Regions from separate parts of the Mesorhizobium sp. M1E.F.Ca.ET.045.02.1.1 genome, predicted to be linked through region 1. Evidence: predicted binding sites of a transcription regulator. Region 1 holds the regulator's gene; each other region holds the start of a gene.
What was found. Region 1 encodes PhoB, which activates phosphate uptake and scavenging genes when phosphate is short. Its sites were predicted from a motif close to TGTCATNNANCTGTCAT; they were not measured.
Positions count from the first base shown of each region.

Region 2: a site for PhoB is predicted at 2,581-2,597, ahead of EJ070_RS10555 (alkaline phosphatase). Genes of this name have one in related genera too.
Region 3: a site for PhoB is predicted at 2,807-2,823, ahead of EJ070_RS29260 (RNA degradosome polyphosphate kinase). Genes of this name have one in related genera too.
Region 4: a site for PhoB is predicted at 2,130-2,146, ahead of phnF (phosphonate metabolism transcriptional regulator PhnF). Genes of this name have one in related genera too.

Region 1 is NZ_CP034447.1:2,469,153-2,473,538, forward strand. It holds gene pstA (phosphate ABC transporter permease PstA) at 1-803, shown strand, start outside; gene pstB (phosphate ABC transporter ATP-binding protein PstB) at 800-1,603, shown strand; gene phoU (phosphate signaling complex protein PhoU) at 1,624-2,331, shown strand; gene phoB (phosphate regulon transcriptional regulator PhoB) at 2,351-3,040, shown strand; gene EJ070_RS12030 (medium chain dehydrogenase/reductase family protein) at 3,481-4,386, shown strand, end outside.
Region 2 is NZ_CP034447.1:2,177,568-2,181,953, forward strand. It holds gene EJ070_RS10530 (hypothetical protein) at 1-141, opposite strand, end outside; gene EJ070_RS10540 (TetR/AcrR family transcriptional regulator) at 431-1,048, opposite strand; gene EJ070_RS10545 (MFS transporter) at 1,127-2,410, shown strand; gene EJ070_RS10555 (alkaline phosphatase) at 2,669-4,243, shown strand.
Region 3 is NZ_CP034447.1:6,046,482-6,050,867, forward strand. It holds gene ppx (exopolyphosphatase) at 1-454, opposite strand, end outside; gene EJ070_RS29260 (RNA degradosome polyphosphate kinase) at 451-2,646, opposite strand; gene EJ070_RS29265 (zinc-finger domain-containing protein) at 2,901-3,146, shown strand; gene EJ070_RS29270 (FAD-dependent monooxygenase) at 3,159-4,386, shown strand, end outside.
Region 4 is NZ_CP034447.1:2,886,142-2,890,527, reverse strand. It holds gene EJ070_RS13975 (zinc-binding alcohol dehydrogenase family protein) at 1-805, shown strand, start outside; gene phnF (phosphonate metabolism transcriptional regulator PhnF) at 1,342-2,088, opposite strand; gene phnG (phosphonate C-P lyase system protein PhnG) at 2,229-2,690, shown strand; gene phnH (phosphonate C-P lyase system protein PhnH) at 2,690-3,301, shown strand; gene EJ070_RS13950 (carbon-phosphorus lyase complex subunit PhnI) at 3,303-4,386, shown strand, end outside.

The DNA.
Region 1 (4,386 bases):
TGATGATGGCGCTGTGCGTCATCGCTGCCGGAATCGGCCTCGCCTGGCTGGCGCTGATCCTCGGCGCGCTGCTCTACAAGGGGCTCTCCGGCGTCTCGCTGGCCGTGTTCACCGAAATGACGCCGCCGCCCGGCGACGCCGGCGGCCTGCTCAACGCCATCTACGGCAGCATCGTGATGACCATCATCGGCATCATCGTCGGCACGCCGATCGGCGTGCTCGCCGGAACCTATATGGCCGAGTACGGGCGCTTCTCGCGGCTGACCACGGTGGTGCGCTTCATCAACGACATCCTCTTGTCGGCGCCGTCGATCATCGTCGGCCTGTTCGTCTATGAGCTGCTGGTGCGGCCGATGGGCCACTTCTCGGCGATCGCCGGCGCGGTCGCGCTGTCCATCCTGGTGATCCCCGTCGTGGTGCGCACCACCGAGGACATGCTCAACCTTGTGCCCAACGCTCTGCGCGAAGCCGGCACTGCCATCGGCGCGCCGCGCTGGGTGGTGATCCGCTCGGTCGCCTATCGCGCGGCGCTTTCCGGCATCGTCACCGGCATCCTGCTGGCGATCGCCCGCATTTCCGGCGAGACGGCGCCGCTGCTCTTCACCGCGCTCAACAACCAGTTCTGGTCGAGCAATCTCAATGCGCCGATGGCCAGCCTGCCGGTGACCATCTTCCAGTTCGCGCTGAGCCCCTATGAGGAGTGGCAGCAACTGGCCTGGACGGGCGCACTCATAATCACCCTGACGGTTCTCGGGCTGAGCATCTTCGCCCGCAGCCTTACCGGACGCAGAGAGGACAGATGAAACCGATGTTGTCCACCGACCTGAACGTAGCCGACACCGTCGTCGAGAAGGCCAAGATCGAGGTCAAGAACCTCAACTTCTACTATGGCCAGTCGAAGGCGCTGAAGGACATCAACCTGTCCTTGCCCGAACGCAGCGTCACCGCCTTCATCGGCCCGTCGGGTTGCGGGAAGTCGACGCTGCTGCGCGTGCTGAACCGCATCTACGAGCTCTATCCGAAGCAGAACGCCGAAGGCCAGGTGCTGCTCGACGGCAAGAACATCCTCGACCGTTCGCAGGACCTCAACCTGCTCAGGACCAAGATCGGCATGGTGTTCCAGAAGCCGACGCCGTTCCCGATGTCGATTTACGAGAACATCGCCTTCGGCGTCAGGCTGTATGAGAAGATCAGCAAGACCGAGATGGACAACCGCGTCGAGCAGGCACTGAAGCGCGCGGCGCTGTGGAGCGAGGTCAAGGACAAGCTCAACGCCAGCGGCCAGAGCCTTTCCGGCGGTCAGCAGCAGCGGCTTTGCATCGCCCGCACTGTGGCGGTGAAGCCGGAAGTCATCCTGCTAGACGAACCGTGCTCGGCGCTCGATCCGCTGTCGACGGCCAAGATCGAGGAACTGATCGACGAATTGCAGGCCGACTACACGATCGTGATCGTCACCCACAACATGCAGCAGGCGGCGCGCGTGTCGCGGCAGACGGCGTTCATGTATCTCGGCGAGCTGGTCGAGTTCGACCGGACCGAGAAGATCTTCACCTCGCCCCGCGAGAAGCGCACGCAGGACTACATCACCGGCCGCTTCGGCTGAGTTCATACGAGGATACCATCATGGCCGAACACACCGTCGCTTCCTTCGACGAGGATCTGAGGCAGATCAGCCAGCTCATCATCGACATGGGCGATCTCGCCGGCTCCATGGTCGGCGCTTCGACCAAGGCTCTGCTCAATTCCGACAACGCGATGGCGCAGCGCGTCGTCTCCGACGACGCCATCATGGATGCGCGCCAGCGCGAGCTCGACGACCGCGCCATCACGCTCATCGCCAAACGGCAACCCATGGCCGACGACCTGCGCAGCGTGGTCGGCGCGATCCGCATGGCCGGCGACCTCGAGCGCATCGGCGACCTCGCCAAGAACATCGCCAAGCGCGTCGGCTCGGTCGGCATCAGCGCCGCGCCGCGCGACCTGTCGCACTCCATCGACTCGATGGCGCAGCTGGTGCTGATCCAGGTCCAGGGCGTGATCGAGGAGTACACCGCGGGCGACGCCACGGCGCTTGCCAAGCTCAGGAACGACGACGAGCGCGTCGACGTCAAATACACCTCCGTCTTCCGCGAGCTCCTGACCTACATGATGGAGGATCCGCGCAACATCACGGCCTGCACGCATTTATTGTTCTGCGCCAAGAATCTTGAGCGCATCGGCGACCATGTGACCAACATCGCCGAGAACGCCTACTATGTGCTGACCGGCACGCAATTGCCCGCGAACCGTCCGAAGCAGGACGAGACGGCGATGCCGGCGCCGGCGGCCTGACAACGAAGGTACCTGCTGAATGATCGCGCCACGCATCATGGTGGTGGAGGACGAGGAGCCGCTGGGGGTGCTGCTCCGCTACAACCTCGAATCCGAAGGCTATCAGGTCGAGGTGGTGACACGCGGCGACGAGGCCGAGATCCGCCTGCAGGAAAACGTGCCCGACCTGCTCGTGCTCGACTGGATGGTGCCGGCGGTTTCCGGCATCGAGCTCTGCCGGCGCCTGAGGATGCGGCCAGAGACCGAACGGCTGCCGATCATCATGCTGACCGCGCGCGGCGAGGAGAGCGACAGAGTGCGCGGCCTCTCGACGGGCGCCGACGATTATCTGGTCAAGCCGTTCTCGACGCCGGAATTCATGGCCAGGATCAAGGCGCTGCTGCGCCGCGCCAAGCCGGAGGTGCTGTCCAGCGTGCTCAAGGTCGGCGACATCGTGCTCGACCGTGAATCGCACCGCGTCTACCGCAAGAAGAGCGAGATCAGGCTCGGCCCGACCGAGTTCCGGCTGCTCGAATTCATGATGCGGCATCCCGGCCGCGTGTTCTCGCGCAGCCAGCTGCTCGACAATGTCTGGGGCGAGACGATCTATATCGACGAGCGCACGGTGGACGTGCATGTCGGACGCCTGCGCAAGGCGGTCAACAATGGCCGCATGCCCGACGTCATCCGCACCATCCGCGGTGCGGGCTACGCGATCAGGGAAGACTAGGGCGGTTCACCGTTTCACGGAAACGGCGAGCCACTCCATCTCTTTGTTTTCACGCAATTGCGGACGGAAACCGCGCTTCACACTTTTCCTGGAATTGCTCTGGAGTCCCGCCCTCCCGATGGATCGAAATCATGTTTCAGGGGCAGAACTCAATAGCAGGCGGTTGCCGATGGCCGCGAAGGGGCCACAGGCAATGTCGGCTTCTGACCCAAACCTGTCGTTCGTTTCCGCTCACCCCCAACGGCAGCTGATGTGAGGCCATTCCAACTGCTGTCGCGGCTGCGTCCCAATGTCATTCTGCTCAAATGAGCAGTTGTTTGTTGGGTGGCGACCGATCTTCTCGTGGGGTTGATCTGGAGCAAGTCGCTCCATCCCAGCGCGCGCTACCTTTCCACTAGAGTTTGCCTCAGTGGAGGAGTCCAATTTGGACCGAGGTTGCCATGAAGTCTCTGCGCGTCGTTGTTCGCCACCATGGCGGACCTGAAGTTCTGGAGATCGTGGAGGAGGACGCGCCCCATCCGGCATCAGGTGAACTGCGTGTGCAAACAATCGCCGCCGGCGTCTCCTTCGCAGAGCTATTGATGCGGGAGGGGATTCATCCCGAGAAAACGACCCTGCCATTCACGCCAGGATGGGACATTGTCGGCATCGTCGATGAGGCCGGAGAGGGAGTGTCCCATGCCATGATTGGTAAAATGGTTGCGGCGCTTCCCATTCATGGTGGTTACGCCCAGTTCATTTGCCTGCCGGCAGATGAACTCACTCTGGTTCCAACTGGTGTCGATCCCGCCGAGGCAGTCAGCCTCGTGCTGAACTACGTTACGGCCTATCAGATGATGCATCGCCTTGGGCATGCCTCTCCGGGTCAACGGGTCCTCATTCATGGCGCCGCCGGCGGAGTCGGCACGGCTCTGCTGCAACTTGGCCGCCTGGCAGGTCTGGAGATGTATGGGACTGCATCTCTTGCAGCCCATCAGATCGTATCCGATCTCGGGGCCACGCCGATCGACTACGAGCGAGTTGACTTTGTCGAAGAGATTCATCGTCTGACAAACGACGGCGTGGATGTCGTCTTCGATGGGGTCGGCGAAGCCAATGTCTGGCGTTCGTTTCGTACTCTGAGGCCTGGTGGCCGCGTCATAGCCTATGGCTTCACTTCATTTCTGCAGAAGGGCCAACTGGCAGGGGGCTTGCGTTACCGTCTTCGCGGGATATTGCGACCTGCGTGGTACGCGGTCCGCGCTTTCGTTTCACCAGGCCGACGACGCATACTCCCCTACAGCATACAATATCTGAAACGGTGGAAGCTCGCTTGGTTCCGCGAAGATCTCGGCGTCTTGCTCGAT
Region 2 (4,386 bases), 290 kb from region 1:
GTCGCCGTCGCCTTCCTCCGACTGCGCATAGGTCACGCAGTCCTTCTTCCAGTCGAGATCGGTATAGGCGCTGGAAATGTCGCCGGCATGCGCCGCCTGGCAGAAACCGGCGAGGGCAAGCGGGATCAGAAGCGCACGCATGGCGAGGTGTCTCCGATGGAGGTACGTGAGCGTAGCGTCAAAACTGACGCGGGCCTAGGGCGCGGCGGCTGCCAAGCGCCCGTTGTCGGCGTCTGCGCCGCCCCTCATCCGCCTGCCGGCACCTTCTCCCCGTATAGTGACGGGGAGAAGGGAGCTGGGGCGGCCTCGGCACCCTTCCTTCAACGCTGGCGATTGGCGAAATCGCCGGCGGGAGCGCCCCTCTCCCCGTGACTATACGGGGAGAGGATGCCGGCAGGCAGGTGAGGGGCAGCGCCCAAGCTCGAGATTGTTATTTCTTCAGACTGGCTTCGATCAGGAGATCGGCGTTGCGGGCGACCGATGCCGCCGGTCCGCCGAGCCCGAAAAGCTGGCCGCTGATATAGGCGCCCTCGATCAGCAGCAGCAGCCCGTCGCCGAGCGTGTCGGAATCGCTGGCGCCCATCGCCGCCGCCATGGCGCGCAGGCGCCGGCGCAGCTCCATTTTGTTGTTCTCGCTCACCACCCGCGCAGGATGCCCGTGCTCGGGATATTCGACCGCCGCGTTGGTCATGCCGCAGCCGCGATAGTCCGGTTTCTGCGTGCGTTTGCCGACGCGGGTCAGGAAAGCGATGATCTGGGCGCGCGGGTTGCCCGGATGCGCGTCGACGGCCTCGTCGAAGCGCTCCCAGAATTCGAGGTCGTACTTGCGCAGATAGGAGGCCGCGAGCTCGTCCTTGGACGGAAAGCTGCGGTAGAGGCTGGGCTTGGTGACGCCGGCGCGCCTGACGATCTCGTCGACGCCGATCGCCCGGATGCCCTCGCGATAAAAAAGATCGCGCGCCACGTCGAGGATCTTGTCGGCGGCCTTCGGCGCCGGCGCGGCACGGGCCTCATTCACCGACGCTTCAATTTTATTGTCCGATGGCATTCAACAAACTCGCTTGACAATGTTACTGACCGGTACGTATGTATGGCGCCATCCCATTGCAACGTACCGGTCAGTAACATGATAGCTCAGTCCCGTCCGTTTGGCCAGCGCTACGCCTTTGTCGTCGTCGCCGTCATTTTCCTCTGCCTGCTGATCGCCGCCGGGCTTCGCTCGGCACCTTCCGTGATGATGCTGCCGCTGGAGGCGAGCTTCGGCTGGCGGCGCGATGTCATCTCGTTGTCCGCCGGCGTCGGCATTCTGCTTTACGGCCTGACCGGTCCTTTCGCCGCGGCACTGATGGAGCGCATCGGCTTGCGCCGCACGTTGCTTGCCTCGCTGCTGATCATGTCGGGCTCGACGGCGCTCAGCCTGTTGATGACCGAGCCATGGCATCTCTTCATCACCTGGGGCGTGTTTTCCGGCATCGGCTCGGGCGCGGTGGCGAGCGTGCTCGGCGCCACCATCGTCAATCGCTGGTTCAAGACCAATCGCGGCCTGATGATGGGCCTGATGTCGGCTTCGAGCGCCACCGGCATGCTGGTGTTCCTGCCGCTGATCGCCTCGCTGGCGCAGGCCGGCGGCTGGAAGCCGGTGGCGATCGCCGTTGCCATTGCCACTGCTGCGCTTGTGCCCATCGTCTTCCTGCTGGTGCCGGAACGCCCGGCCTCGATTGGCCAGGTGCGTTTCGGCGCCGACGCTGACGATGTGCCGCCGGTATCGCCGGCCTCGCAGGGCAATTTCCTGACGCATACGCTCTCCACGCTGCGCCGTGCCGCGGGTACCAGGGTGTTCTGGTATTTGTTCGCCACTTTCTTCGTGTGCGGCTTCACCACCAACGGCCTCGTCGGCACGCATCTCATCGCCTTCTGCGGCGACATGGGCATCGGCGAAGTGCAGGCTGCCGGGCTGCTGTCGATGATGGGCATCTTCGACCTGATCGGCACGACGCTGTCCGGCTGGCTCACCGACCGCTTCGATCCGCGCAAGCTGCTCGGCGTCTATTATGCGGTGCGCGGCCTGTCGCTGATCTATCTGCCCTATTCCGGCTTCTCGGCAGTCAGCTTGATCATCTTCGCCGTGCTCTACGGGCTCGACTGGATCGCCACCGTGCCGCCGACGCTCAGGCTCGCCAACGAAGCCTTCGGCGACCGCAGCGGACCGATCGTCTTCGGCTGGATCGTCGCCGGCCACCAGGTGGGCGCGGCAGCGGCCGCCGCTTTCGGCGGCACGATGCGTGAACTGCAGGGCAATTACGAGCTCGCCTTCATGATCGCCGGCATGACGGGCATCGCCGCGGCGTGTATTTCGCTGTTGATCAATACGAGCAAGCCGGCGTTCGAGCCGGAGCCGCAGGCGGCTTGAGGCACGGCTTCCCCTTCTCCCCTTGTGGGAGAAGGTGTCGCCGCAGGCGACGGATGAGGGGTGTTCCAGGGAAAGCCGACGTCTCACTCCGCTGGAACACCCCTCATCCGTCTCGGCGCTGCGCGCCGATCCACCTTCTCCCACAAGGGGAGAAGGGTATGCCTGTTCACTGTTATCAAAACTTCATGGTTCCGATATGCGCCTGAAACATTGAGGCGTGAGCTTGGCGGTCCCGTTCAACGCCATCCGGAGACCGCCATGAACAAGATCTCGTTGACCCGCCGCGCTTTCATCACCTCAGCCAGCGCCTTCGGCCTTGTCGGCGCCTCCGGGCTCGCGCTGCCCTACTATTCCCGCGCCAGTCAGCGCCCGGCCTTCACCCACGGCGTCCAGTCCGGCGATGTCGACGCCACCTCGGGCATGGTCTGGACCCGCACGGACCGCCCGGCGCGCGTCATGTACGAAGTGTCGACGACTGAGAGCTTCGCCGATGCGACGAGGCTTGCGCCGCTCGATACCTCGCCGGCCAGCGACTATACGGTGAAACGGCTGCTCACCGACCTAGCCTCCGACCAGGACATCTTCTACCGCATGACTGCGGCCGACCTTTCCGACATCAACGCCGTCTCCGAGCCGATCGTCGGCCGCTTCCGCACCGCGCCGGCCTCCAAGCGCGACGTGCGCTTCGCCTGGTCGGGCGACACCGCCGGCCAGGGCTGGGGCATCGACGAGACCGGCATGAAGACCTACTCGACCATCGCCAAACACACGCCGGACTTCTTCCTGCATTCCGGCGACACGATCTATGCCGACGGCGCCATGAAGGACGAGGTCGACCTGCCCAGCGGCGGCAAGTGGAAGAACGTCGTCATGATCGACGGCAAGCGCAAGGTGGCCGAGACGCTGGACGAGTACCGCGACCAGTGGAAATACAACATGATGGACAAGCACGTGCTGGGCCTCTCCGCCATCTGCCCGACCTTCTATCAGTGGGACGATCACGAGGTGCTGAACAACTGGTCGGATTCGAAGAACCTGACGGCCGACAACCGCTACACGGAAAAATCCATCCATGTGCTCTCGGCTCGCGCGGCGCGCGCCTTCCACGAGATGACCACCATCCGCTACGAGCCGTCGGAGCCGGGCCGCGTCTACCGCAGAATAGCTTACGGCCCGCTGCTCGATGTCTTCTTCCTCGACATGCGTTCCTATCGCGGCCCGAACGGCCCGGACATGGAGGAAACGCTGACGCCGAAGTCGCGCATGCTCGGCGAGCAGCAGACCAAGTGGCTGAAGCGGGAACTGGCGAATTCCAAGGCGACGTGGAAGATCATCGCCGCCGACATGCCGCTCGGCCTCATCGTCTGGGACGACGCGGCCAAGAAGGCCGGCGCCGAGGCGGTCAGCAACGGCGACAATGGCGCGCCGAAGGGGCGCGAGCTCGAATTCGCGGACCTGCTGCGCTACATCAAGAACGCCGGCATCACCAACACGGTGTGGCTCACCGCCGACGTGCACTACACGGCGGCGCACTACTACAATCCGGACAAGGCCAAGTTCCAGGATTTCAATCCGTTCTGGGAGTTCGTCTCCGGCCCGATCCACGCCGGCACGTTCGGCCCCAACGATTTCGACATGACCTTCGGTCCGGAGCTGAAATTCATCAAGGCGCCGACCGCCGAGCAGGGCCAGAACCTGCCGCCGTCGGCCGGGCTGCAGTTCTTCGGTCTGGTCGATATTTCCGGCGCCACCGAGCAGCTCACCGTGCGGCTGATGGATCGCGACGACAACGAGCTTTATAAGGTCACGCTCGACCCGGTGCGGTCGGCATAGGAGATTCTACACTTCGGAGCGTTGCGGCGATGCAGAATTTTGACGTTGGAGGGACAGCACCCCCCTCTGTCCTGCCGGACATCTCCCCCGCAAGGGGGGAGATTGGCAGCTCCGCCGCCGGAGCGTTTTCTGCAACGTTGGCG
Region 3 (4,386 bases), 3.6 Mb from region 1:
GCTCCAGGCTGCCGCCGCCGAGGTCGCCGGCGATGCCGTTGGCCGGGTGGAAGCCGGAAATGATGCCGAGCGCCGAATAATGCGCTTCCTGGCGGCCTGAGAGCACCCGGATCTCGGTCTTCAGCACGTCCTCGGCGCGGTGGATGAAGTCCGGGCCGTTAATCGCCTCGCGGGCCGCCGCGGTTGCCAGCACATACATGTGCTCGGCGCCGGCCTGGTCCGAAAGCGCGCGAAACCGCCGGAACTCCTCCATCGAGCGCGTCACCGCCTCGGGATCGAGCTTGCCCGTCGAAACGATGCCGCGGCCGAGGCCGGCCAGCATCTTTTCGTTGAACAGCAGCGTCGGCGAGCGCGCCAGCCCTTCATAGACGACAAGGCGGATCGAGTTCGATCCGATGTCGATGATCGACAGCGGCCGCCGGTCCTGGAGCCGGCCCTGGGAAATTGAAATCACGCGGCGCCGTTCTTCTTGCGGCGCTTGAACTGAGCAATGCGCTTGGGCGCATGCGATTTCAGCGCGTCACCCCGTCCGGAAAGGCTCGGATTGGTCATGAAATATTCCTGCGCGTTGAACGGCTCCTCGCCCTCCTCCAGCATGACGCGCCGGGAGGTTCCGTCTGCCAATACGTCGAAACTTTGCTGGTTGTCCATGACATTGCCCAGCATGATCTGGCCAAGCACCTGTTCATGCACAGTTGGATTGGTGATCGGCACCAGCGTCTCGACGCGGCGGTCGAGATTGCGCGGCATCATGTCGGCCGAGGAGATGTAGACGATCGCCTCGTCCGACGGCAGACCGTGGCCGTTGCCGAAGCAGTAGATGCGGCTGTGTTCGAGAAAGCGGCCGACGATCGACTTCACCCTGATGTTCTCGGACAGGCCCGGCACCTGCGGCCGCAGGCAGCAGATGCCGCGCACAACGAGGTCGACCTCGACGCCGGCGCGGCTGGCGTCATAGAGCGCGTCGATGACGGTCGGATCGACGAGTGAGTTCATCTTCATCCAGATGCGGGCCGGCCTGCCTTCACGCGCATGGCCGATCTCCTCGGAGACGTGCTTCAGGATGCGCTTGCGCAGCGTGAAGGGCGACACCGCGATGCGCATCTCCTCGGCGGGCTCCGCATAGCCGGTGATGAAGTTGAAGAGCTGGGCGACGTCGCGCGCGATCGTCGGATCGGTGGTGAAGAAGGACAGGTCGGTGTAGATGCGGGCGGTGACCGGATGGTAGTTGCCGGTGCCGAGATGCACGTAGTTGCGCAGCCGGCTGTCCTCGCGGCGCACGATGAGCGACATCTTGGCGTGGGTCTTCAATTCCAGGAAGCCGAACACGACCTGAACGCCGGCGCGCTCGAGGTCGCGCGCCCAGCGGATGTTGGCCTCCTCGTCGAAGCGCGCCTTGAGCTCGACAAGCGCTGTGACCGACTTGCCGGCCTCGGCCGCGTCGATGAGCGCGCGCACGATCGGGCTGTCGTTCGAGGTGCGGTAGAGCGTCTGCTTGATCGCGACCACTTCCGGATCGGCCGCCGCCTGGCGCAGGAACTGCACCACGACGTCGAACGATTCGTAGGGGTGGTGGACGATGATGTCCTTCTCGCGGATCGCGGCGAAGCAGTCGCCGCCATGCTCGCGGATACGCTCGGGGAAGCGCGGGTTGTAGGGCGTGAATTTGAGGTCGTCGCGCGGAACAGCGACGATCTCGGATATCTGGTTGAGCGCCAGCGGACCGGTCAAGACGCTGATGCGGCTCGACGAGACGCCGAGCTCGCCGGCGACGAAGTCGCGCAATTCGGCCGGCATCAGCGTGTCGAACTCGATGCGGATCACGGAACCGCGGCGGCGGCGCTTCAGCGCCGTCTCGAACAGGCGCACGAGATCTTCCGACTCTTCCTCGACCTCGATATCGCTGTCGCGGATGATGCGGAACGTGCCTGAGCCCTTGACCTCGTAGCCGGGAAACAGCTTGCCGATATAGATGCCGACCGCTTCCTCCAACGGGATGAAGCGGACATGGTTCTTGCGGTCGGGCAGACGGATGAAGCGTTTCAGCGCCACCGGCAGACGCAGAAGCGCGCTCATCTCCTCGCCGTTCTTGCGGTGGCGCAATTGCAGCGCCATCGAGAAACCGAGATTGGGAATGAACGGGAACGGATGCGCCGGGTCGATCGACAGCGGCGTCAGCACCGGGAAAACCTGGTCCTGGAAATGTTCTTCCAGCCAGGCCCTCTCGTCCTTGGTGAGCCCGTCGCGGGTGATGCTCTCGATGCCTTCCTTGTCGAGCAGCTCCATCAGGGTCGACAGGCTCTTCTGCTGGTCTTCCTGCAGACGCTCGACCTCGCGCAGCAACTGTTCGAGCTGCTGTTCGGGCGTGCGGCCGTCTGGGCTCTTCAGCGCGATGCCCTCGCGCACCTGGCCGGCAAGGCCGGCGACGCGGACCATGAAGAACTCGTCGAGGTTGGCGGCAGAGATCGACAGGAAGCGGACGCGCTCGAGCAGCGGGTGGCGCGTGTTGAGCGATTCCTCGAGCACGCGCCGGTTGAACTGCAGCCAGGAAAATTCCCGGTTGACGAAGCGGTCGGGATTACCGCCGTCCGGGCTTGCCGCCTCGACGGTGATGAACTCGCTCTGCACCGGCCTCAGTTCGCTCATGATTCCTGCTCTTGCCTGCAACCGTTCTCTTTGAGCGCCATACACCGCCGGACGCGTTGTGGATGCTCTAACATGCTTTCATGACGCATGATGTCACGGAATCGGTTCGTTTCCGGGGCGATGCGCTTAACCGGCTCAACTTATCCTCTGACAGGGTTTTGCGACAGTTTCATTTCATCGATCTTGCAAAGAGACCGGTTATGATCCAGATGCAAACGGGCCGAAATCAAGCCGAGACCAAATTGGAGACGACGATGGCAGGCGGTTCCATTCCACATTTCCAGAACGATGCGGGCCATCCGGTCATCGACATCGGCGTCAAGGAATTCATGTGCACCGGCGCCAACCCGCCTTTCGACCATCCGCATGTGTTCCTCGACATGGGCGACGACAACGAGAAGGTCTGCCCCTATTGCTCGACGCTCTACCGCTATTCGCCAAAGCTGAAGGCGACGGAAACGCAGCCTGCCGGCTGCCTCTATATCGACCAGGCCGCCTGATTCTGCGCGATCATGGATGAGGCGCGGTCCCGGCAGGTCGTCATCGCCGGGGCCGGCATAGCCGGGCTGACGGCGGCGCTGGCCTTTACGGAGCGCGGCTACCCCGTCACGGTGCTGGAGCAGGCCAGGCAGCTCGAAGTCGTGGGCGCCGGGCTCCAGCTTTCTCCCAACGCGACCCGCATCCTGCGCCGGCTCGGCGTGCTCGACCGCTTACGGCTGAGCGCGATCAGGCCGGAAGCGGTGGTGCTTAAGGACGCCGCCACCTTGCGCGAGCTGGCACGCGTGCCGCTGGGCCAGGCCGGCGAAGACCGCTGGCGAGCGCCCTATCTTGTGGCGCACCGCGCCGACCTGCATGCCGCGCTGACGGCGACGGTTGCGGAGCGGCCCGAGATCGAGCTTGTGACAGGCGCACGGGTGACGGCCATCGCCATTTCGTCTCCCAACATCACCGTCACATCCGAAACGGATGGCGACAGCATCGAGGTCGCCGGAGGCCTGCTGGTCGGCGCCGACGGCGTCTGGTCGACGGTGAGATCGCAACTTGCCGGCAGAGAGCCCGCTTTTGCGAGAAGCCGCTTTTCCGGCGAGCTCGCCTGGCGCGCCACGGTGGCGGCGACAAGCGCCGCCGGCCAGGCCTTTGCGGCGATCGGCGCGCTCGACTGCGTCACCGCCTTCCTCCATCCTGGTTTCCACATGGTCGCCTATCCGGTAAGCGGGGGCAGCGCCGTCAACCTCGCCGCCTTCACCAAGGGCGAGCGCATTGCCGAAGGCTGGTCGGGCCATGCCGATCCCGCCATTCTCGCCAGCGCCATGCGCGGCACGTCGCAGGTTCTGGCAAGGCTTGCCACGCTCGCCGGCCCCTGGACGGCATTTCCGATCCACACCGTCGAGCAGCAGTGCTGGACGATGCCGGAAGGCGTCGCGCTGATCGGTGACGCCGCGCACGCCATGACGCCGTTCGCGGCGCAGGGCGCGGCTATGGGCATAGAGGACGCCGCGATGCTTGCCAGTTTGGTCGCCGACTTTCCCGCCGATCCGCGGCAAAGCCTCGGTATCTGGGAAAATCTCAGGCGCCCGCGCATCGAGAAGGTGCTCAGGCGCGGCGCGCTCAACCGGTTGGCATGGCATGCCTGGGGACCGGTGGCGCTAGCCCGCAACCTGGTGCTGGCGACGCGGCCGGCGGAAAAGCTCGCGGCGGATCTGGACTGGCTCTATGGCTGGGAGGAGCGGAACGTTGTAG
Region 4 (4,386 bases), 420 kb from region 1:
AGGCGTTGGCCTGGCGATCGGCGAAGCGGTGATCGTCAATCCCTACCTCGCCTGCGGCAAATGCATCGCCTGCCGGCACGGCAAGCCGAACTGCTGCTTGAAGATCGAAGTGCTGGGTGTGCATCGTGACGGCGCCATGTGCGACGAGATCCTGGTGCCGGCGCAGAACCTTTATCCGGCAAATGGTCTGTCACTGGCCGACGCGGCAGCGGTCGAATTCCTGGCGATCGGCGCGCATGCCGTGCGGCGCTCGCTTGGCGCTCCCGGCCAGTGCACGCTGGTCATCGGGGCCGGCCCGATCGGCCTCGGCACGGCGCTCTTCGCCCGCATCGCCGGGCTGGACGTCAGCCTGCTCGACATGAGCACCGAGCGGCTCGGTTTCGCCGAAAGCGAGCTCGGATTTGCAGCACTCGACGGCTCGAAAGCGCCGGCGACAGATCTGGTGCGCCAGGCCACCGGCGGCGAAGGCTTCGACCTGGTGTTCGACGCCACCGGCAACACGCAGTCGGTGCAGTCCGCCTTCGCCCATGTCGCGCATGGCGGCACGCTGGTGCTGGTCAGCGTCGTCAAGGACGACATCGCCTTCTCCGACCCCGAGTTCCACAAACGCGAGATGACTCTGGTCGGCAGCCGCAACGCGTTGCGCGCCGATTTCGACCATGTCGCCGCCTCGATCCGCAACGGCGCTGTGCCGCTCGCCAAACTGGTCACCCACCGCACGACGCTTGCCGGCACGCCGCGCGATCTCGCCAGATGGGCGCATGAGAAAACCGGCCTGATCAAGGCGGTTATCGAGGTCGGGTAACAACGACGCCGCGCAGGTCGACCCCCACTCCGTCTCGGCTTCGCCGAGCCACCTCTCCCCCGATCGACGGGGGAGAGGAAGGGTGCGAGCCTATTGCAGCCAACGCTCCTCAACCAGACTCCCTCCTTCTCCCGTCGCCAGCGGGCTCCTTTCCTCTCCCTCCGGAGGGGGGAGAGGTGGCTCGGCGAAGCCGAGACGGAGTGGGGGAAGGCGGTCCTCAAACGCCAAGCCGCTGATAGGTAAGCGCGACCGCGCCGGATGGACGCATGAGAAGTCGGGGCTGATCAAGGCTGTTATCGAGGTGACTGATCCCATCCCTTCGTCATCCACGGGCGGAGCAAGGAGCGTAGCGACGCAGCGCAGACCCGAGGATCCATTCCGTGACGTCGACGCGTTGCAACGATCCAGAACTCTGCTCCGCCGCACTTTACGATCAAGGTAACGGAATGGATCCTCGGGTCTGCGCTCCGCTTCGCGTCGCTCCGCCCGCGGATGGCGACCTCTGAGGTTATCGCCCTGGATGACGACGTCGGAGGCTAATCGCCGGCCGACAACCTCAGTTCCACCCGCTCCGCCGGAAAGCGCGATTCCGCGAACTGGATCGGCCGACCGTCGAGCGTGACGTTCACCGCGACAGTGACCAGCACGATGGCGCCCGGCTGCAGATCGAGATCGGCAAGATCATCGGCGTCGGCGTGGCGCGCCGACAGCACCGTCGAGTGCCTCAGATAGTCGTTGATGCCGAAGCGCTTGAGCGAGGCGGTGACCGATCCCGTCTCGGCCATCGCGGCCTCGATGCCGGCGAAGCGCTTGGCATCGAACCAGGTCGAGGCGCGCGACACCGGATGCCCGTCGGCCTCGCCGCGTGTTTCCAGACGGATCACGGCCGCCCCTCTGGCGATGCCGAGCGCTTCGGCGATGCGCCGGTTGGCCGGCTCGGTCGATGACGACAGCAGCGCGATGTGGCGCTCGGTCGTCTGCCCTTGCAACCCGGTCGAAAACCGCGTGCGCGCGCCGATCGGATAGGACAGGCGCTTGCGCGACAACACGAAGGTGCCGCGCCCCTGCTCGGCTCTCAGCACGCCTTCCTGCACCAGCGCGGCAATGGCGCTGCGCACCGTGTGACGGTTGACGCCATAGCGTTCCGCCAGCGCGACCTCGGGCGGCAGCGCCGCGTTCTCGGCGAAATCGCCATTCGCGATCCCCTCCAGGATCCTGTCGGCGATCTGCCGCCACAGCGACACGCCGCTGCGCCTTTCGATGCTGCTTGCCAGCCCGGTCATTTCCCCGCCCCCAACGCCTTCCCCCTAACTTTTACGCCTCTTGTCATCCACTCGTCATGGACTCTCGTTAGGTGATGAGTATAATTTGTATAGTTGTCTATATCAATAGACAAATTAGCCGCTATGCAAGGAGGCGAGCCATGCGGGGACAGGAAGCACGCGAGCAGGCCGAGCGGAGAACCGTGATGGCGACGCTGGCGCACGCAGCGCCTGATGAGATCGCGCGCCTATGGGCGGGCTCCGGCCTGCCCTCGGAGGCGGAGCTGCTGCGCGGCCCCGAAACCGGATTGGTAACGGTGCGCGGGCGGATCGGCGGCGGCGGCGCGCCGTTCAATGTCGGCGAGGCGACCATCACCCGCGCCACCGTGCGGCTGCCCACCGGACAGGTCGGCCATTCCTATTCGCTCGGCCGCGACAAGGGCAAAGCCAAGCTCGCGGCCATCGCCGACGCGCTCTGGCAGGACCCGGCCCACCGCGAAACGGTCGAAACCAAGCTGGTCGCGCCCTTGCGTGGGGCACTCGACGCGGCGCGCGAAAAGCGGCGTGTCGAGACAGCGGCCACGAAAGTGGATTTCTTCACCATGGTGCGCGGAGAGGACTGATGGATATCGCGACGCAATCGATCGAAGGCGGCTTCGCCGATCCGGTGTTCAACGCGCAGGTCGTGTTCCGCGCCATCATGGACGCAATGGCGCGCCCCGGCAATATTCAGGCCCTGCCGCCGCTCGCCCATCCGCCGGCGCCGCTGTCGGCGACCGCCGCAGCCGCGGCGCTTTCGCTCTGCGACAACGACACGGCGATCTGGCTCGATCCGCGGCTGCAGGCGGAGCCCGCGGTCAAGGCCTGGCTCGGCTTTCACACCGGCGCACCCTTGGCCAACACGCCGGCCGACGCGCATTTCGCTTTGGTAGCCAACCCGGCGGAGATGGCTGCGCTCGACGGCTTTTCGCAAGGCACGCAGGAATATCCCGACCGCTCGACGACGCTGATCCTGTTGGTCGACGATCTCGCTTCCGGTCCGTCGCTACTGCTCGAAGGCCCGGGCGTCGAGAAGACCGCGATGATCGCGCCGACAGGCATGCCGCGCTATTTCGTCGAGCAATGGAAGCAGAACAATCAGCGTTTCCCGCGCGGCGTCGACATCATCCTGGCGGCGCCCAGCAGCCTCGCCTGCCTGCCGCGCACCACCCGCATCAAGACGATGGAGGCATGACATGTATGTCGCGGTGAAAGGCGGCGAAGCCGCAATTGCCAATGCGCACCGCCTGCTTGCCGATCGCCGGCGCGGCGACCGCTCCGTGCCGGCCCTGCGCCTCGACCAGATCGCCGAGCAGTTGGCGCTCGGTGTCGACCGGGTGATGAGCGAAGGCTCGCTCTACGATCGCGAGCTTGCGGCTTTAGCCGTCGTCCAGGCGCGCGGCGACATGATCGAGGCAATCTTCCTGGTGCGCGCCTATCGCACGACGCTGCCGCGCTTCGGCTACACCAACCCGGCCGACACCGGCGCCATGCAGGTCGAGCGGCGCGTGTCGGCCACCTACAAGGACCTGCCCGGCGGCCAAGTGCTCGGCCCGACCTTCGACTACACCCACCGGCTGCTCGATCCGGAGCTTGCCGCAGGCGTCGATGTCGAGACGCCCACGCAGCGTCCGGCCGAAGCCGAAGCGATGCCGCGTGTCTCCTCGATTCTCGCCCATGAAGGCCTGATCGAAGCCGACGGCGACATGCCGCTTGACCACATCCCCGGCGACATCACCCGTGAGCCGCTGCAATTCCCGATGGCGCGCGACATCCGCCTGCAGGCGCTGTCGCGCGGCGACGAAGGCTTTTTGCTGGCGCTCGGCTATTCGACGCAACGCGGCTATGCCCGCAACCATCCTTTCGTCGGCGAGATCCGCATCGGCGAGGTCGAGTTGGAACTCGACGTGCCGGAACTGCCTTTCGCCGTGCCGCTCGGCTCCATCCGCGTCACCGAATGCCAGATGGTGAACCAGTTCAAGGGTTCGGCCAAGGCGCCGCCGCAATTCACCCGCGGCTACGGCCTGGTCTTCGGGCAGAGCGAGCGCAAGGCGATGGCGATGGCGCTCTGCGACCGGGCGCTGCGCGCGAGCGAGCTCGGCGAGGATGTGATTGCCGCCGCACAGGACGAGGAGTTCGTCATCTCGCACTCCGACAATGTGCAGGCGACCGGCTTCGTCGAGCATCTGAAGCTGCCGCACTATGTCGACTTCCAGGCCGAGCTTGACCTGGTCCGCCGCATGCGCGCCGAATACGAGGCGCGGGAAAACGAGGGCAAGG